DNA from 2 places in the Lysinibacillus sp. GbtcB16 genome. Region 2 is predicted to be linked to the other one. Evidence: predicted binding sites of a transcription regulator. Region 2 holds the regulator's gene; the other holds the start of a gene.

Region 1 (8,934 bases), on a different contig from region 2:
AATTTTTTATCATAAATATTATTTTAAGATATTATATATCCTAGCAGTGCTTTTACAATTATTCAACTAGAAATTTATATTATTTTCAGAAAAATAGAAGAATGTAGTGTATAAATGAAAATTACTAACGATAATTAGTATTTTTGGGCATACAAAGATTTTCGTAGTATGCGCAAATACGAAAGTTTTATGTGAAGAAATGAAGAGGGGACAAGTGAGAGGAAGAGGATCATTATAGTATGAACGAGTGTAAGAAATAGCCGCTTAAAATTTTGCAATAGATATAATATAGTAGAAACTCTGAATTTTTTGTATAAAAAGAAGCCGTCTCCTAGTTCTTTGAGACGACTTTTTTAGGGAAATATTAATATTTTTTGGCTTTTATTTTACCTGTCCAAGTTTTGAAGCCGCCTTGAAGTTGGTAAATTTGGTTGTACCCACGTTTTTTAAGAAATAGTGCAGCACGTGAGCTACGGCCTGTATTTTGACAGTATAAATATACTGGTAAATCTGGGCGAATTTCTTTATAACGTTGACGTAATGTTGTGGAAGGAACATTTCGTGCGCCAAGAATGTGACCAGCATCAAATTCTTTTTGTTCACGAACATCGATTAGCTGCGCTTTACGATAGCCTTCAATAAATTGTTCTTGTGTTAAGTTGGTTACAGCTTTTTTGAGTCTTAGTGCATTAATACCGATGTATGCAATTACGACTACTAAAACGACACCGATTGTGATAAGTATGTCCAAGATTTTCTTACCCCTTTCTATCTTCTTTATTATTATAAAAGATGCGCTAGCGATAGTCCAATGAGTTTGATAAAATTAACTAGATTGTGGCGAATTCGTCGATATCGTTTGCAAAGCCACAACTTGAACTGTAACGTAATCTTCGTTAAGGTTGAACCGCAGGTGGGGCCTGAGGTATTTTTATAAATTGTAGGAGATGAACATATGACAACTTGGTATTTTTTAAATTCAGGGAAATGTAGTCCTTCTTTTAATATGGCACTAGATGAAGCATTACTTGATTGGCATAGTGAGGGGTTCATTCCACCAGTCATTCGTTTTTATGAGTGGGAACCGGCAACATTATCAATCGGTTATTTTCAGCAAGCCAAAAAAGATATAAATTTAGATGCTGTACGTGAGCAAGGCTTAGGTTTTGTACGTCGACCAACTGGTGGACGAGCTGTGCTGCATGAGCATGAGCTCACATATAGTGTCATCGTAACAGAAAGCTATCCAAATATGCCAGAGTCAGTGACAGAGGCGTACCGTGTGCTAAGTGAAGGCATCTTGCAAGGTTTCCATAACTTAGGGATGGATGCCTATTTTAGTGTCCCTGATACAGAGGAGAAAAGAGCAGACTTAAAGAGTCCGAAAAGTGCAGTATGCTTTGATGCTCCAAGCTGGTATGAGCTGGTAGTTGAAGGGAAAAAAATAGCAGGAAGTGCGCAAACACGACAAAAAGGCGTTATATTGCAGCATGGTGCCATTTTATTAGATTTAGATCAGGAGAAGTTATTATCGGTCTTTAATTTTTCGAGTGAAGAAGCGAAGGATCGTATGCGCAGAAAATTACCAGAGAAAGCAGTAGCGATTAACAGTCTTGTGGATGAACCTGTGACAGTTGAACAATGTGTGACTGCTTTTCGAGATGGTTTTGCAAAATCGTTGCAAATTGAATTAAAACCATTTACACTTTCTGAGGAGCAGTTAGAATATGTCCGTGCATTAGAAGAAAAAAAATATGCATCTGATGAGTGGAACTTCAAAAAGTAAAAAATGGTATAAAAAAATATTTTTAAGCGTTCAATCCTTGCTATTACAAGTAGTTACGATTCTATTGAAAAAAGCAAGAGTTGAATTGAAAATCTATATATAGTATCTTTTTTAAAGACATATACACAATATGTAGTGTTTAACAACACATGATATTGTGTATTTATTTTGTAAGGGAGGCAAAACGATGGTACTCACAAATCATCAACCCGATGTAAACAATCAATTTGAACAGTTAAACAAAGATATCGAACAATTCCCGCAGGTACACCCTGTAACGCCTGATATGCACATCACGCACAAAGGTGTATCAAGACTTGTCATGATCGATCGCTACTCGTTTAAAGACACAGAAAAGAAAACACTAAAAGCCGGTGACTTTGTTGTTTTAACGGTAAAAGCTGATCCAAAATTCCCTGCACGAGGTTTAGGGACAATTCAAAAGCTGGACATGACTACAAAAACAGCTGATATTTTGATTGAGGAAGATTATCGTAGCGTTTTAGACGATCCACAGGAGCAAGAAACGGGTGTGATTACGCGTTCAATTGACGTGCTAGAGAAGCCTCTTGAGATTTTTTATGAACAAATCGCTAAACGAAATGCAACAGGACTGGCGGTTGTTGAAAAAACACCAGAAAAACGCCAAGAATGGTTTGAAAAATTTTATGAGCAATTAGTGTCCTTAAAGTTCATTCCTGCTGGACGAGTAATCTACGGAGCAGGATCTGAAACAGATGTAACATTCTTTAACTGTTACGTAATGCCTTTTGTTGCGGATTCACGTGAAGGTATTAGTGATCACCGTAAGCAAGTAATGGAAATTATGAGCCGTGGTGGTGGAGTAGGAACAAATGGTTCCACATTACGTCCACGCAACACATTGGCACGTGGTGTAAACGGTAAATCATCAGGTTCTGTTTCTTGGTTAGATGATATTGCTAAATTAACACATCTTGTAGAGCAAGGTGGCTCACGTCGTGGAGCACAAATGATTATGCTTGCCGATTGGCATCCAGATATTGTGGAGTTTATTATTTCGAAAATGCAAAACCCACGTATTCTGCGTTACCTAATTGAAAATACAACGGATGAAACAATCATTCGTCTAGCGAAAGAGAAATTAAACTTCAAGCCACTTTCTATGCAGGAAGAAGCTATGTATCAAGGCATTGTAAACTATAAAAGCATAGAAGGATTAGGTGGATTTGATACAGCCATTATTCGTGAGGCTGAAAATAAATTACGTGATGGTGGCACATATACTGTGCATAACTCAGAGTTTTTAACAGGTGCAAACATCTCCGTAACATTAACAAAAGAATTTATGGAAGCTGTTGAAAACGATGCTGATTTCGAACTGCGTTTCCCAGCGGTTGAAGAATACTCGAAAGAAGAAATGCATGCTTACAACACAGAATGGCATCATGTTGGTGACGTTCGTGAATGGGAGAAAATGGGCTATAAAATCCGCACATATCGCACAATCAAAGCGAAAGAATTGTGGAATTTAATTAACGTATGTGCAACATACTCTGCAGAGCCAGGAATTTTCTTTATCGACAATGCGAATGATATGACGAATGCAAAGGCATATGGTCAAAGCGTTGTTGCAACTAACCCATGTGGGGAACAGCCCCTTGCGCCATACTCAGTGTGTAACTTGGCAGCGGTAAACCTTGCACAATTTGCGAATAAAGACAATCAAACTGTAGATTACGAAGCACTACGTGAAACGGTTCGTGTTGGTGTCCGTATGCAGGATAATGTTATTGATGCAACTCCATACTTCTTAGAGGAAAACCGTGTACAAGCACTTGGTGAGCGTCGTGTTGGACTAGGCGTAATGGGTCTAGCTGATTTACTCATTTATTGTGAGAAAGAATACGGTTCTGAAGCAGGTAATGCTTTAGTCGATGAAATCTTTAAAACAATTGCTGAAACCGCGTATGAGGCGTCTACAGAGCTTGCTAAAGAGCGTGGAAGCTTCCCATTCTTAGTAGGTGCTACTGACGAAGAAACAGCTCGTTTACGTAAAGCTTTCACAGAAACAGGCTTTATGCAAAAAATGCCTGCTCACATCAAGGAGCAAATTTTAGCAACAGGTATCCGTAACTCCCATTTATTAACGGTTGCCCCAACAGGTTCAACAGGAACAATGGTAGGCGTAGCAACAGGTCTTGAGCCATACTTCTCTTTCACTTACTACCGTTCTGGCCGTCTAGGTAAGTTCATTGAAGTGAAAGCTGAAATTGTAAAAGAATATTTAGATCGTCATCCAGAGGCTAATGAGCAAGAGCTTCCAGAATGGTTTGTAACGGCAATGGAGCTAAAACCAGAGGCACATGCGGATGTACAATGTATTATTCAAAAATGGATTGATTCATCGATCTCTAAAACAGTAAACGCGCCAAAAGGCTATACTGTACAACAAGTTGAAAAAGTATATGAGCGACTATATAAAGGTGGCGCTAAAGGTGGTACGGTCTATGTGGATGGTAGCCGTGATTCACAGGTACTTACGCTAAAAGCCGAAGAAAATGATATGGATCAACTATCATTTGAGGAGGAATTAGTAGAAGAACATACAACACGTCCAGTCGTATTAGTTGATACGATTCAAGCACTAGAGTCCACGACGGTAATTGGCTCGGACGTAGGAAATACATGTCCAGTATGTCGTAAAGGAACAGTCGAGGAAATGGGCGGCTGTAATACTTGTACAAACTGTGGCGCACAGTTAAAATGCGGCCTGTAAATTTTATGTTCTAGTTGCTTTGAATAAAAGAATGATAACGGTAATAAATTTTGATTAAAAGTAACCTCTTCGGTATTATGGCCGTAAGAGGTTACTTTTTTATATTTTTCTGAAAATTATAGGTTTGATATGACTTCGGTAGAATCAAAAACTTATTCGACTACATGTTCATCATCTATTGAAAGGATTTTGATGAATGGGTTTGGACAAAGTTCTAGTGCCGATTAGTATTGTACTTAAAGGAAGAGTGGGATACTTTTATAACAATGTTTCTGGTAATAGGCTGATTATGTTGGAATATATAACCTTATGGTGAAATCTCCATTAAAGCAAGAACGAATCATTACCAATCCAACATTTATATATAGGAGTCGCATCAGGATAGTGTGGATTTACAACAATAATCATAATAATTTCCAATTAAGGGCTGGGAACATCCTCATTACAATTTATGTCTATATTGAAAAGGGAGGTAGAATAATGTGGTTACTATTCGGACTTATTGCTATAGTAGCAACTTTTATAAATCTTTACATGTATACAACAGGTAAAGATTATAAACTAGCGATGGCAATGGGGTTATCATTTACAGCATTGACACTTTGTTCGGAATATAGTTTTGTATCTAGCTGGGTACAAGTAGAAGATTGGGCAGCTTTAGAGGATGTAGTACCAGGTATGGAAAGGGCATTATGGTTTTTGACAATTGTTTCTATCTTACTAAATATAGCACCTATACTTTTACAGTTGAAAAATAAAAAATAATACTGATTCGGGTTCATACGGATATACGGTAAGCAAAATTAAGTTCTCAAAAAACGCTTTGGGAACTTCATTCATTTTAACTCAGCCTTATTTTTTCAAAGAAGCGGATAGATATTTTATATTTAACAGGCAAATTTGAAGGAGTATACGCCATTTTGTGGAATTAAAATAATGTTCGGTCAAGTGTAATAAAGTTTGATGACAACCCTTATTTTATAAGGGACTTGCTTATGACATTTGATTTAAGGCTTGTTTGTTAAGGGTTCTCATACATCCAGCTAGGTAAAAAAATGGTGAAAGGGGAGAAAGTAATGAGTGTAGTGATTTTTAATGGAGAGCGCTCTGAAGAAAGTGTTCAATTTGAAAAGTTGTTATTTTCCCAGAGTAATAAAGTGAGCTTTTCTAGTGTTGAAAATGCTAAACAGTTCATCAAGCAAAAAGCAACTGTGAATAATCAGCCCTATGTCATTGGAGATGATGTTCAATTTTTAAGTGTGAAGGATGAACAAACTTTTGAGGATATGCAAGTTTTTACATTAAATGATCAAAAGTCCTCGAAACAAAAAGTGATTCTCTATATTCATGGTGGCGCTTGGACGAATCAACCGTTAAATTTACACTGGCTGTTCATGGATAAAATAGCACAAGCATTACAGGCAAAAGTTATTGCCCCGATTTATCCAAAAGTACCTCATTTTAATCATAAGGACACGTACCAAAAAATGCTGCATCTCTATAATAAAATTTTAGAGACGGTTGAAAGTGCCAGTCAATTAACCATTATAGGAGATTCTGCAGGAGGTAATATAGCACTTGGTTTGGCCCAGCTTTTAAAGCTAAATCATTTGCCACAGCCACAAGATATTATTTTACTATCGGCTTGTGTTGACCTAAGTCTAGAAAATCCTCTTATCCCTGAATATGAAGAAAAGGACCCTATGCTAGCTAGTGAAGGAATGGGGGTCATCACAAAGCTATGGGCAGCTGATAAGGATTTAAAGGACCCTCTGATTAGTCCAATTTATGGTGATTTTCAAGGTCTAGCGAGTATTACTCATTTTATTGGCACCCATGAAAGTTTATATCCAGATGCAGTAAAGTTTGATGAACAACTAAGCGAGCAAGGGATTGATATTACAACTTTTGTTTATCCTAAAATGAACCATGTGTTTGTTGTCATGCCCATCCCCGAAGCACTAGATGCTCAACAGAAAATTATAAATATTATTCATAGTAAAGTGTTGAAATAGAAAGGATTACGCTAAATAAATAGTGTGGAGATCCCAAGTGTGTTTTGATTTTTCAAAACACGCTTTTTTTATTTCCTGTTTTAATAAACGGATTTTTACGCAAAGCCGGCTCAAATCTCATTGTTTAAACAAAAATTAAATTGTAAAGCTAGCTTGACATAATTAAATATGTAAAGTAAACTTTACTTATTACTAAATGTACAGTTTGCTTTACATTTAATGAGGAGGCATTATGAAAAACAGAATTCGTGAATTGCGGAAATCGAAAAAGATTACGCAGGAGGATTTGTCTAAGGTAGTGGGTGTCTCACGACAATCTATCATTGCAATTGAATCGGGAAAATTCAATCCATCATTAGAGCTTGCCTACAACATTTCAAAAGCGTTCAACTGCACGATTGAGGAAGTTTTTATTTTCGAAGAGGAGGGAATGGCGTAATGGGATTTTCTATAGGGGGTATTTTGGGACTGTACGGCGGGATGATTTTTGGCATCCTTGGCTGGTGGTTTGGAAGGAAAAAAGCGAAGAAAAATAGAGGGTTAGATGAAGTACACGACCATATTTGGCAAAAGGCGAAATCTTATTCATGGTATTTGACGTTAGCAGCAATTTATATTTTCTTTTCTTTAGTAGTGTTTGGGATTAAATTAAGCACTGCCATGGTTTTAGCTGTACTTTTATTTGTACACTTAGGGAGCTGGGCGATCATTGGGCTCATTTTGACTATCAATATGTATAGACCAATACCTTTTAAGCCTTCTTATGTGAAGTTAGGTATAAGTATCAATGTCGCATCACTACTTATTTTTACCATTATCTCGATCCTAACAAATAATTGGCTGTTTTTATTATTCAGTATTCTGCCTAGTATGATGGGGATATTTACTGCCCTTACAGTCCGTAGGAAAGATTCTAAATAAATTTAGTTGTCCGATTCATCCCTTTGGATAGGTTTATCGAGCTGCGATTATGGCATTTAAACGAAAAATGCAAGGCTAGCATCTATATAAAAAAGGCAGTTCCAACAACTTATGTTGGGACTGCCTTTTCCTTAATCATGATTTAATGTTGCTGCTATTTCTGGCTGTTGCTCTACTTGAAGTAGCATATTAAAGGATGCAATGGCAACTTCCACTTGATCATCCTTTGGTTCGCGAGTCGTTAGCAATTGAAGCCATAGACCAGGATAGCCAAGGAATCGTAATACAGGAATATTACGGCAAGCATTTGTTGCCTGTAATACTTCAAATGATATTCCTAGTACTACTGGAATTAATAAAATACGATCTAAAATACGTAGCCATAGCGGGTCAGTTGGCACAAAGAAATATAAGAACATGCCGACAAAGACTGTGAAAAGAATGAAGCTACTACCACAACGATAGTGTAGACGTGATTGTGCTTGGACGTTTTCAACTGTAACGTCTAAACCAGCTTCATAGCAGTTGATGACTTTATGCTCCGCACCATGGTACTGAAATACTCGTTTGATGAGAGGCGTTAACGAGATAAAATATAAATATGTGAGCAGTAATAGTAGTTTAATACCGCTTTCAAGTAAAATTTGGCCCGTTTTTCCTTCAATCCATTTAGAGAAAAAATCAGCTATAAAAACTGGAATTAGTGTAAAGGCAAATTTTCCAAATAAAAAGGAAAGAATACCTACTACAGCAACGCCAAGTATCATTTGAAGTTTGGATCCTTCTTCTTTATTATCTTCTTCTTCACCAGGTACTACATCATAACGATCCCCTGCAAATTGCATATGACGAGAACCTAAGCCTGCTGATTCAATCAACGCGACAACGCCTCGAACAAATGGGATTTTTTTAAGCTTTTGTAAAATAGGCTTTTGTACTTTTTTAAAATGATAATAATCAATGGAATCATCGTTACGACGAATGGCTGTAACTGTATGATCCTTTCCTCCGAACATCACACCTTCTAATTGTGCTTGTCCCCCGTATACAGGTGAATTGCTCAAGGCTAACACCACTCTCTTTATATATTTCAACTGTACCATTGTACTAAATTTAGTCAAAAACCTCTACAGTTACGCATAGTAAATTTTCTATATGGCTACACTAATCGTACATTTTAGGAAATGATTAGTGGGCAAAGGAGGAAATATTGTGAAAATAGGGACAATAACGTCACTTGTAAATGCGCTTGTTTTAGCATTGTGCTTAAAAGGTTTACATTATTTTAATCTTATTAAATGGCATCCGATTGGTTTTTATAAAAAATGGGGATGGTTTGAAGAAAGCTCTAAATTATTTCACTGGACCTTCTTTATTTTTCTTCTATTTATCATCGGATTGTTTGTATATATGACTATGCGCTATGTCTATGTCATTCCGGCGGTCTTTTCTTC
Region 2 (8,934 bases):
GTTTAATTGCCTGTGCAGTTAAGTGGGCTGTTGAGTGACGTAAAATTTCAAGTGCTTCTGCATCATCTTGTGTGATAATGGCAATGGCAGCATCTTCTTCGATTGGTGTTTTTAAATCTACTAATACACCATTAATTTTACCTGCGTAAGCTTTTTTTCGTAAGCCAGGGCTGATTGATAAGGCTACGTCATCTGTTGATGTACCTTTTACAAATTCCTTTACAGCGCCATCTGGGAAAGTTAATTTAATCATTTCTGACATATTCGTTGCACTCCTTCGTTATTGTTTGAATACATAATGATTGATGAAATGTTGACTAATGAATCAAGTGATATGGCTGCTTATATAAGCGCTCTTCACCTCGAATTGAGCGAGGTCTCTCCACAAAATAAAAAAGCCCCGTCCCTCACGAAAGGGACGAAGCGTATGCTCGTGGTTCCACCCTTCTTCCTTCCGACTTATCAAGTCAGACGAAGCTCAAGGCTAGCTAACGGGCTAGGGACCGGCGAAAGATTATCCCTTTCGCTGCTCAGTAGGTAGTAAATGATGCGTTCATACTAGGAAGCTTTCAGCCGTTGACTTCCCTCTCTAGAAGCTGATACACAAAATTCATGTCCTCATCAATGCATATTGATATTTAGTATATGAGTCAGTATACGCTCGATTGTCGAAAAATGCAACTACCAATGTTACATCCTACGGTTATTGCCACGCATTTCGATTGGCTCTGTTAAGGCTTTAATACGCTCCATAATACGGCCCGCCTTGACAACCTCAATATCACCTTTTTGCGATTGGGCTAAATGGTGCTCTAATTCTCCATAATTAAAATTAGATGTAATAAACGTTGGCAATTGCTCAGCCATTCGATAATGGAAAATAGTCCCTAAAATTTCATCCCTTGTCCATGCGGTCATTGTTTCTGCCCCTAAATCATCGAGCATTAAAACTGGAGCCTTTTTTATATAGTCTATTTTTTCATTCAATGTATTATCGCCAATAGCATTTTTCATTTCCCGTAAAAATTCTGGCACGAAGACAACAACTGAACGTATTTTAATAGACGCTAATTCATTGGCAAGTGCACCAAGTACAAAAGACTTCCCTACGCCGAATTTACCGTATAAGTAAAAACCTTTTGATGGTAAATGACCCGATTCTTTTGTCGCTTTAACAAATTGCGCTGCTTTTTGGGCGATCATCACTCGAGACTCATCATCAATACTTAAATCGTGAATCGTTGCTTGAAGCACATCTTTAGGCATATGCATACTAGCAATCATATTCGCGACATCCCGACGCTCTTCTTCTCTAATTTTTTGCTCACAGCGTACATAATCAATTTCAACTGTATTCCGAACTACCCTTAAAGTAGGAAGGAAGCCTTTTAAATAGTTTGTACAATGTTCTGTGTTATCACAACCACAGCATTCCGTAGATTGACTAATAAATTCATGGAGCTTAGGTAAATTTCGTTCGATATTATCGTAGCTTAATTCATCTGCATGACGTGCTAGAAATTCTTGGACGCGTGGATTTTCTAAAATTTCACGTCGCATGGCTTCATAGCGTTCTTGAAACGAGGGTACATTAATAGCTCGTTTTAATGGTCCATTTATAGGTTCGATTGTTGCTCACCTTCTTTACTATTCACTTTTCCCTAGCATCTCTAATATTTTTTGACGTTCTTTTTCAAAATCTATCGTGCTAGAAGTACTTTCCTCTTGTTTCTCATCACGTTTATAAAACCACTCGGGGACTTTTTCTTCTCGTTGATGTCCTGAACGTCCCTTAGCTCGCTGGCTCGTTTTAGTGGTTGTTTGAGGTTTATTTTTCCAAGTTGTATATTTATCATGCTCTTGGCGTGCAAGCTCCATTGCTTCTTTAGCCGTTTGGATATTTTTACGAACCCAATGATCCGCAATTGTTTCCACATATTTTTTAGGTAACTTCATATCCGTTGTTAACATAACATACTCAAGTAACGCATTGACTACCCCAATCGGCATGCCGTGCTGCACAATTAAACTTTCGGCAAGTTGTACAGAGGTTTGCAAAGGTTCTTTCCCATTATTAATGTCACGCAACACTTGAATAGGAGCCGTAGTCTCTAAATAGTGTTGTAGCTCCTGATCCTTTGATTTTTGTCCAGTTTCTTCTACTGGCAATGGCTCGCTAACTCTCGCTATTTTTGGTGGCTCTTTTGACATCGTTAACTTATAGAAATCAGCAGCTGCCTTGCGTAAGCGCTCTTGGGAAATCCCTAAATCATCGTCTAAAGCAAGAATCACTACTTTTTGCATATCAAGCGCTGTTAAGTGATATAAAAATGCCAGCTTAGCAATAGCCTCACGAACTTCTAATGTCAGTAAATTGGATGGCACCAGTTGCTCAGATAAACCTGCTTGCAACAGATCGAAGTCAAATTGCTCCAAATAAAAAGGATACACCTTTTGTTGTTTATCCTTACGATTCGTATCTACTTGTAAATCTGATGGAATATTGGAATGAACGGGCTTATAGACATCTATAAAGGCACGAGATACATCTTTAAAATCCGCGTCCCTCACAGGGGATATAAAACGTTGCCGTAAATTACGATATGCCTGCTCTCCAATTTTGCTAAATAAAAACATCGACAACAACGGGTCTTTCATAAAGCTTTCCGCATCTAATGGGCGCTGTAACTCATATAAAAAACTTCGCTCACCAGCATTTTCTTTTTTCCATGTACGTAGTAAACCAATCGCTTCAAGGGCTATACGTGCCTCAAACACTTTACCAATAGGCAGTCCGAGGACATTCATTAAATAATAATGTGTCATTTGCGGCTTTGGTATCTGTTCTGCTTCTGCCCATAAAGTTAAATAAAGGCTAATAGGGTCTGAGCCCGTTAACGGTTGATAGAATAATGTTACTAATTGACGCTCTTGAGTAGAAAATGCATGAGGTAGACGAATGTCAAAAGGATCGCCAGGCTGCAATTCCTTAAATAAATGAATCAACGTCATTCATCCTCTCTATTTTCTATGATTTCTGCTCCGTTTGACGTTGAATAATATCTTTAATCTCCTCGATAAAGACATTGATATCTTTAAACTGTCGGTAGACCGATGCAAAACGGACATACGCCACCTCATCAATTTTGGCTAAGCGATCCATTACCAATTCACCGACATCTTCTGAGCGTACTTCTGAATTTCCAATACGACGAAGATCTTTTTCAATTGATAGGACAAGTTGCTCCAGTATATCAAGCGCAACTGGGCGTTTCTCACAGGCACGAATAAGTCCACGAAGTACCTTTTCACGGCTAAATTCCTCTCGTGAACCTTCTTTTTTCACTACAACTAATGGGGTCTCTTCAATTTTTTCAAACGTTGTAAAACGGAAGCCACATGACTCACATTCACGACGTCTACGAATTTCTTTATTATCATCTACTGGCCTCGAATCCACAACACGCGTTCCGTTAAATTGGCAAGATGGACATCTCATATAATTACTCTCCTGGTTTACAACAATTTAATATTTCTATTATAACAAATTTCCTACATATAAGAAAAGTGCATTCACGTAGTGAGCTCATGATAAACCTAAAGCACCTAAAGTACAAGGAAAGTTTTAAAAAAAAGCACATTGAAACCAGTTAGATTTCAATGTGCTCAAAATGAATATATTATGCGTTTACCGTTTCTAATGCATTAGCCACTTTTTTCACTAGGTCAACCACGCGTGCAGAGTAACCCCACTCATTGTCATACCAAGCAAGTACTTTCACTTTACGGTTACCTAATACCATTGTGGAAAGCCCATCAACTGTTGATGAGTAAGTCGTTGTGTTGTAATCAGAAGATACTAGTGGTTCAACTGAGAAATTTAAAATGCCTTTCATTGGACCTTCTGTTGCAGCTTTTACGAATGCTGCATTAATAGCATCAACTGTTACATCTGTATTTAAATCTACTACAAGGTCAACTAAAGAAACATTTGGTGTTGGAACGCGAAGTGCCATACCATGAATTTTACCTTCTAACTCAGGTAGAACTAATTTTAATGCTTTGGCAGCGCCTGTAGATGTAGGAATAATTGATTGTGCACACCCACGTGCACGACGTAAATCTTTATGTGGATTATCTAAGTTCTTTTGATCGTTTGTATAAGCATGAACAGTTGTCATTAAACCATTTTCAATACCAAATGTATCATTTAATACTTTTGCTACTGGTGCTAAGCAGTTTGTTGTACAAGAAGCGTTTGAAATTACATCATGTTTAGCAATATCAAGTTTGTCATCATTCACACCTAAAACAATTGTTACATCTTCGTTTTTACCAGGTGCTGTTAAGATAACTTTTTTCGCGCCAGCTTCTAAGTGCATTGCTGCTTTGTCACGTTCATTAAATTTACCTGTAGCTTCGATAACGATATCAACACCCATTGTAGCCCAAGGTAATTTTAATGGATCACGTTCGCTAATAATTTGAACACGTTTGCCATTTACAACTAAAGCATCGCCTGCTGGTTCTACTGTACCTTCAAATGTTCCGTGATTTGTGTCATACTTAATCAAATGTGCTAACGTTTCTGCTGGATAGCTAGCGTTAATAGCAACAATATTTAAATTTTCTTGTACGATCGCTTGGCGGAAAACCATACGTCCGATACGTCCGAAACCATTAATAGCAATTGATACTGTCATTTAAAAATCCTCCTGTGAGTACATACTCAGATTAATTATATACTTTATGGTGATTAGTATAACACAATTTTAAAAAAGATGAACATTAAATAGTCATATTATAAAAGTTCTTATTTTCTGAAAAATTATCTTTTATTATGGCATTTGCCCATAAAAAAATGTGTAGCAAGATTTACTTGCTACACATTTTTAGCTTGAAACACTTTAAATTACACCCCAGAAAGCAAGAATTTTCTTTAATTGTTCCTCTGTATTTTCCAGATTCTCATTATTATAAATGACCGCATGAGCTCCCTTTTCTTTGACAGACATAGGCAACTGTGAGTGCATGCGTGCTAAGGCATCCTCTTTTGATAAATGATTGCGTTCCATTAAGCGTCGAAGCTGAACCTCTTCACTTACCGACACTACAATGATACGCTCTACAAAATGCTGAAGCTTACTTTCAAATAACAGGGGAATATCCATGACAACATGCTCATGGCCACCCTCTAAATAGGCATCACGTTGTCGTAGCATTTCCTTTCTAATGGCCGGATGCATAATATCATTTAAAATTTTGCGTTTGGCAGGCTCATGAAAAATAATATCTCCGAGCATTGTCCGATTTAAATTGCCATCCTCTAGTAAAATATCTTGGCCGAAGTTTTCTGCAATAAATGCCAGTGTCTCCGTTCCTGGCTCGACGACATCTCGCGCTACAATATCTGCATCAACAATCGGTAATCCTAGTTCGAGCATCATTTTTGCTACTGTACTTTTTCCGCTTGCAATACTTCCTGTAAGTCCGATAATCATTGTTAAATCCCCTTTAATGTTGACAATTTGGGCAAAAAACCGATGTTCGCCCACCAATCGTCATCTGACTTGTTGCCGTTTCACATGTTGGGCATATCTTTTTCCCATACATTTTCAAACGATTCTGCATGCTCCCAGCTTCCCCATTAATATTTCGATAATCAGAGATGGTTGAACCACCCGCTTCAATACTTTGACGCAAAACAGCAACGATCTCCTCAAATAGTGCTCGTTTACGCTTCTCACTTATACGGTTCATTTTTCGTGCAGGATGAATTTTTTGAGCAAACAGCGCCTCCGTTGCATAAATATTGCCACAGCCCGAAACGACTTGCCCATCCATAATCACTTCTTTTACGGCTTTATTCGCATATTTCGATAATGTTGATTTTGTTATAAAAAAATCACACGCTAATTCATCAAACGGCTCTGGCGCCATTTTTGTTAATGGTACATGATCTTCAATTTTTGTCAGAAATCGAAGTTCACCAAAGCGTCGTATATCTGAATAAATTAAGTAACCACCATCAGCCATCTTAAATGTAGCATGGATATGCTTTTGGAATTTTGCTTCATCGATGTCTTCTGGTGAATTCACAACAAACCATGCACCTGTCATTCCTAAGTGACTAACAAGTACATAAGGAACCTCATCTTTCAATAAGTGAAAGAAAATATATTTCGCACGTCGTTCAATTTTTGTAATCGTCATTTCAGACAACGTTAATTCAAATGCATCAGGCTCTGCTTGCTTAACAATACATTGTTTCCCCTCACTAAAAGAAAAGTGTACCCTTTCAGATAGCTTTACATGTTGAATTGTACGTCCTTCAACCTTTGGCTTCAATGCCTGGACGACACCTTCTACCTCTGGTAATTCAGGCATTTGAACCCCTCCTTATTTTGCTTCATACCATGTCGAACCATGGTTAAAATCTACTTTAAGAGGTACGGAAAGCTCGATTGCATTTTCCATTACCTCTGGCACAATTTTTTCTAGCAATGCAATCTCTTCCTTAGGTGCTTCAAAGATTAACTCATCATGCACTTGTAAAAGTAGCTTTGCCTGCATATTTTCCTTTTTTAGTCGAGCATCCATATCAATCATCGCTTTTTTAATAATATCCGCAGCACTTCCCTGAATTGGGGTATTCATCGCCGTACGCTCTGCAAAGCTTCTTAAATTAAAGTTTGAGCTCGTAATATCTGGTAAATAACGACGTCTATTTAAAATTGTTGTAACATAGCCATTGAACTTCGCATTTTGCACAATATCATCCATATACTGTTTAACACCTGGGAAACTAGCGAAATATTTCTCAATAAACGTTGCCGCTTCCTTACGGGTAATATCTAAATTTTGTGATAGACCATAGTCACTGATACCATAAACAATCCCAAAGTTAACAGCCTTCGCTGCACGACGCATATTACTATCAACTTCCTCTTCGGATACATGGAATACATCCATTGCTGTTCGTGTATGAACATCCATTCCTTCACGGAAGGCCTCTACAAGGTTTTTATCCTCCGACATATGTGCGAGTACACGTAATTCGATTTGAGAATAGTCCGCCGAAAACAGTATCCAATCCTCATTTGAAGGGACAAATGCTTGACGGATTTTACGTCCCTCCTCTAAACGGATAGGGATGTTTTGTAAATTTGGATCTGTTGAGCTTAGTCGTCCTGTAGCGGTTAAAGCTTGTTGGAAACGAGTATGCACCTTGCTATCCTTTTCATGGATTTCCTTTAGCAACCCTTCAATATAAGTAGACTGTAATTTACCAAGCTGACGATATAACAGAATATATTCAATAATGGCATGCTCGGATTTTAACTTCTCTAATACATCAGCAGCCGTTGAATAGCCCGTCTTCGTTTTTTTAATAACAGGTAAACCTAATTTATCGAATAAAATAACACCTAATTGTTTTGGTGAATTAATATTAAACGTTTCTCCTGCCACCGCATAAATTTCTTGTTCAAGCACAACAAGCTTTTCGTTAAGCTCTTGGCCCATTTTTTCGAGCGTAGCACGGTTAACGGTAATGCCTTCACTTTCCATCTCACCTAAAATGGCTGCCAGTGGCAATTCCAAGTCTTTATAAAGATCAAATTGTTCATTTTCCTTTAATAATGCTTCTAGCTTCGGCTGTAATGACCAGACAGCATAAGCTTTTCGGCTAACATGCTGTGCAAGCTTATCTATTTCAGGTATAGCACGTTTGGCTCCCTTGCCATAGACCGTTTCATCAGCTTGTACATCATAATACCCAAGCTCCCTTGCAAGAGTGGCAACATCATCCCCACTAAGTCCAGGATTATTAATATATGAAGCAAGCACTAAATCAAAGTCAACGCCAGCTAATTGAATACCTGCTCGTTTTAATGCTGCTTGAGATGCTTTGGAGTCAGACATATATTTTATTTTTGAGGAGTCCTCTAACCAGCGGCGAAGTATATCTGATTTTGCCACAATGTCAAAAGGAATGTATTGAGTCTTGGTCCCATCAGATAGGGCCATTCCAAGTAGCGCACAAGTGTGGTAATGTTCATTCTCTAGCTCAACATGCACAGCCATCACATCTTGTAAGTCTTCTTGTCGTACTTCTTGAATTTGTTCAAAATCAAAAGGTGCTTGCTCTTGCTCCTGCACAGTAAAATCACTTTTCTCGAGCAGTGATTTAAAGCCGAGCTCACGCCATACATTGATCAATTCTCCTTCATTCGGTCCATGGTACGCGAGATCAGTTAGTGAAATGGTAATTGGGGCATCTGTAAAAATCGTTGCCAGCTTCTTACTCATCTTAGCCTGCTCTTCATTCGCTACCAGCTTTTCTTTCATCTTAGAAGCTTTCAATGTATCCATCGCCTCGTAAAGTGCCTCAACGGAGCCATGCTCTTTTAATAGTTTGACAGCCGTCTTTTCACCAACACCTGGCACACCAGGAATATTATCTGAAGAATCCCCCATTAAGCCCTTCATATCAATAATTTGTAGGGGCGTTAAACCGTACTTTTCGGCAATAAAGGCTGGCGTGTTTCTCTCAATTTCCGTAATCCCTTTTTTCGTAATATAAACCGTTACTTGCTCTGTCGCAAGCTGTGTTAAATCGCGGTCTCCAGATACGATGATAACATCCATATCCTGTGATGAAGCCTCTTTTGCCAGCGTCCCAATAATATCATCCGCTTCATATAGATCTTGTTCATATTGTTTAATTCCATAAGCATCAATTAGCTTGCGTATATAAGGGAATTGCTCCGATAATTCTGGTGGCGTCTTTTGTCGTCCACCTTTATATTCTGTATAGGTTTCATGGCGGAAAGTTGTTTTTCCAGCATCAAAAGCCACTAACATTTGCGTTGGTTGCTCTTCCTCTAATATTCTTTGTAGCATCGTTGTAAAGCCGTACACAGCATTAGTATG

The links. The regulator NrdR, encoded in region 2, represses ribonucleotide reductase genes. The targets are predictions, from matches to a motif close to AACACNATATATNGTGTT.
Region 1: a site for NrdR is predicted at 1,909-1,926, ahead of KVT27_RS11845 (vitamin B12-dependent ribonucleotide reductase). Genes of this name have one in related genera too.

The regions. Positions count from the first base shown of each region.
Region 1 covers NZ_JAGXJV010000001.1:2,316,021-2,324,954, reverse strand. Annotated here, with positions in the region: gene KVT27_RS11855 (rhodanese-like domain-containing protein) at 365-751, opposite strand; gene KVT27_RS11850 (lipoate--protein ligase family protein) at 956-1,786, shown strand; gene KVT27_RS11845 (vitamin B12-dependent ribonucleotide reductase) at 1,974-4,544, shown strand; gene KVT27_RS11840 (hypothetical protein) at 5,025-5,309, shown strand; gene KVT27_RS11835 (alpha/beta hydrolase fold domain-containing protein) at 5,621-6,559, shown strand; gene KVT27_RS11830 (helix-turn-helix transcriptional regulator) at 6,792-6,998, shown strand; gene KVT27_RS11825 (hypothetical protein) at 6,998-7,480, shown strand; gene KVT27_RS11820 (DUF1385 domain-containing protein) at 7,612-8,583, opposite strand; gene KVT27_RS11815 (hypothetical protein) at 8,693-8,934, shown strand, end outside.
Region 2 covers NZ_JAGXJV010000002.1:170,818-179,751, reverse strand. Annotated here, with positions in the region: gene thrS (threonine--tRNA ligase) at 1-262, opposite strand, end outside; gene dnaI (primosomal protein DnaI) at 691-1,620, opposite strand; gene KVT27_RS12740 (replication initiation and membrane attachment family protein) at 1,648-3,012, opposite strand; gene nrdR (transcriptional regulator NrdR) at 3,029-3,499, opposite strand; gene KVT27_RS12730 (glyceraldehyde-3-phosphate dehydrogenase) at 3,681-4,703, opposite strand; gene coaE (dephospho-CoA kinase) at 4,908-5,501, opposite strand; gene mutM (bifunctional DNA-formamidopyrimidine glycosylase/DNA-(apurinic or apyrimidinic site) lyase) at 5,515-6,387, opposite strand; gene polA (DNA polymerase I) at 6,400-8,934, opposite strand, start outside.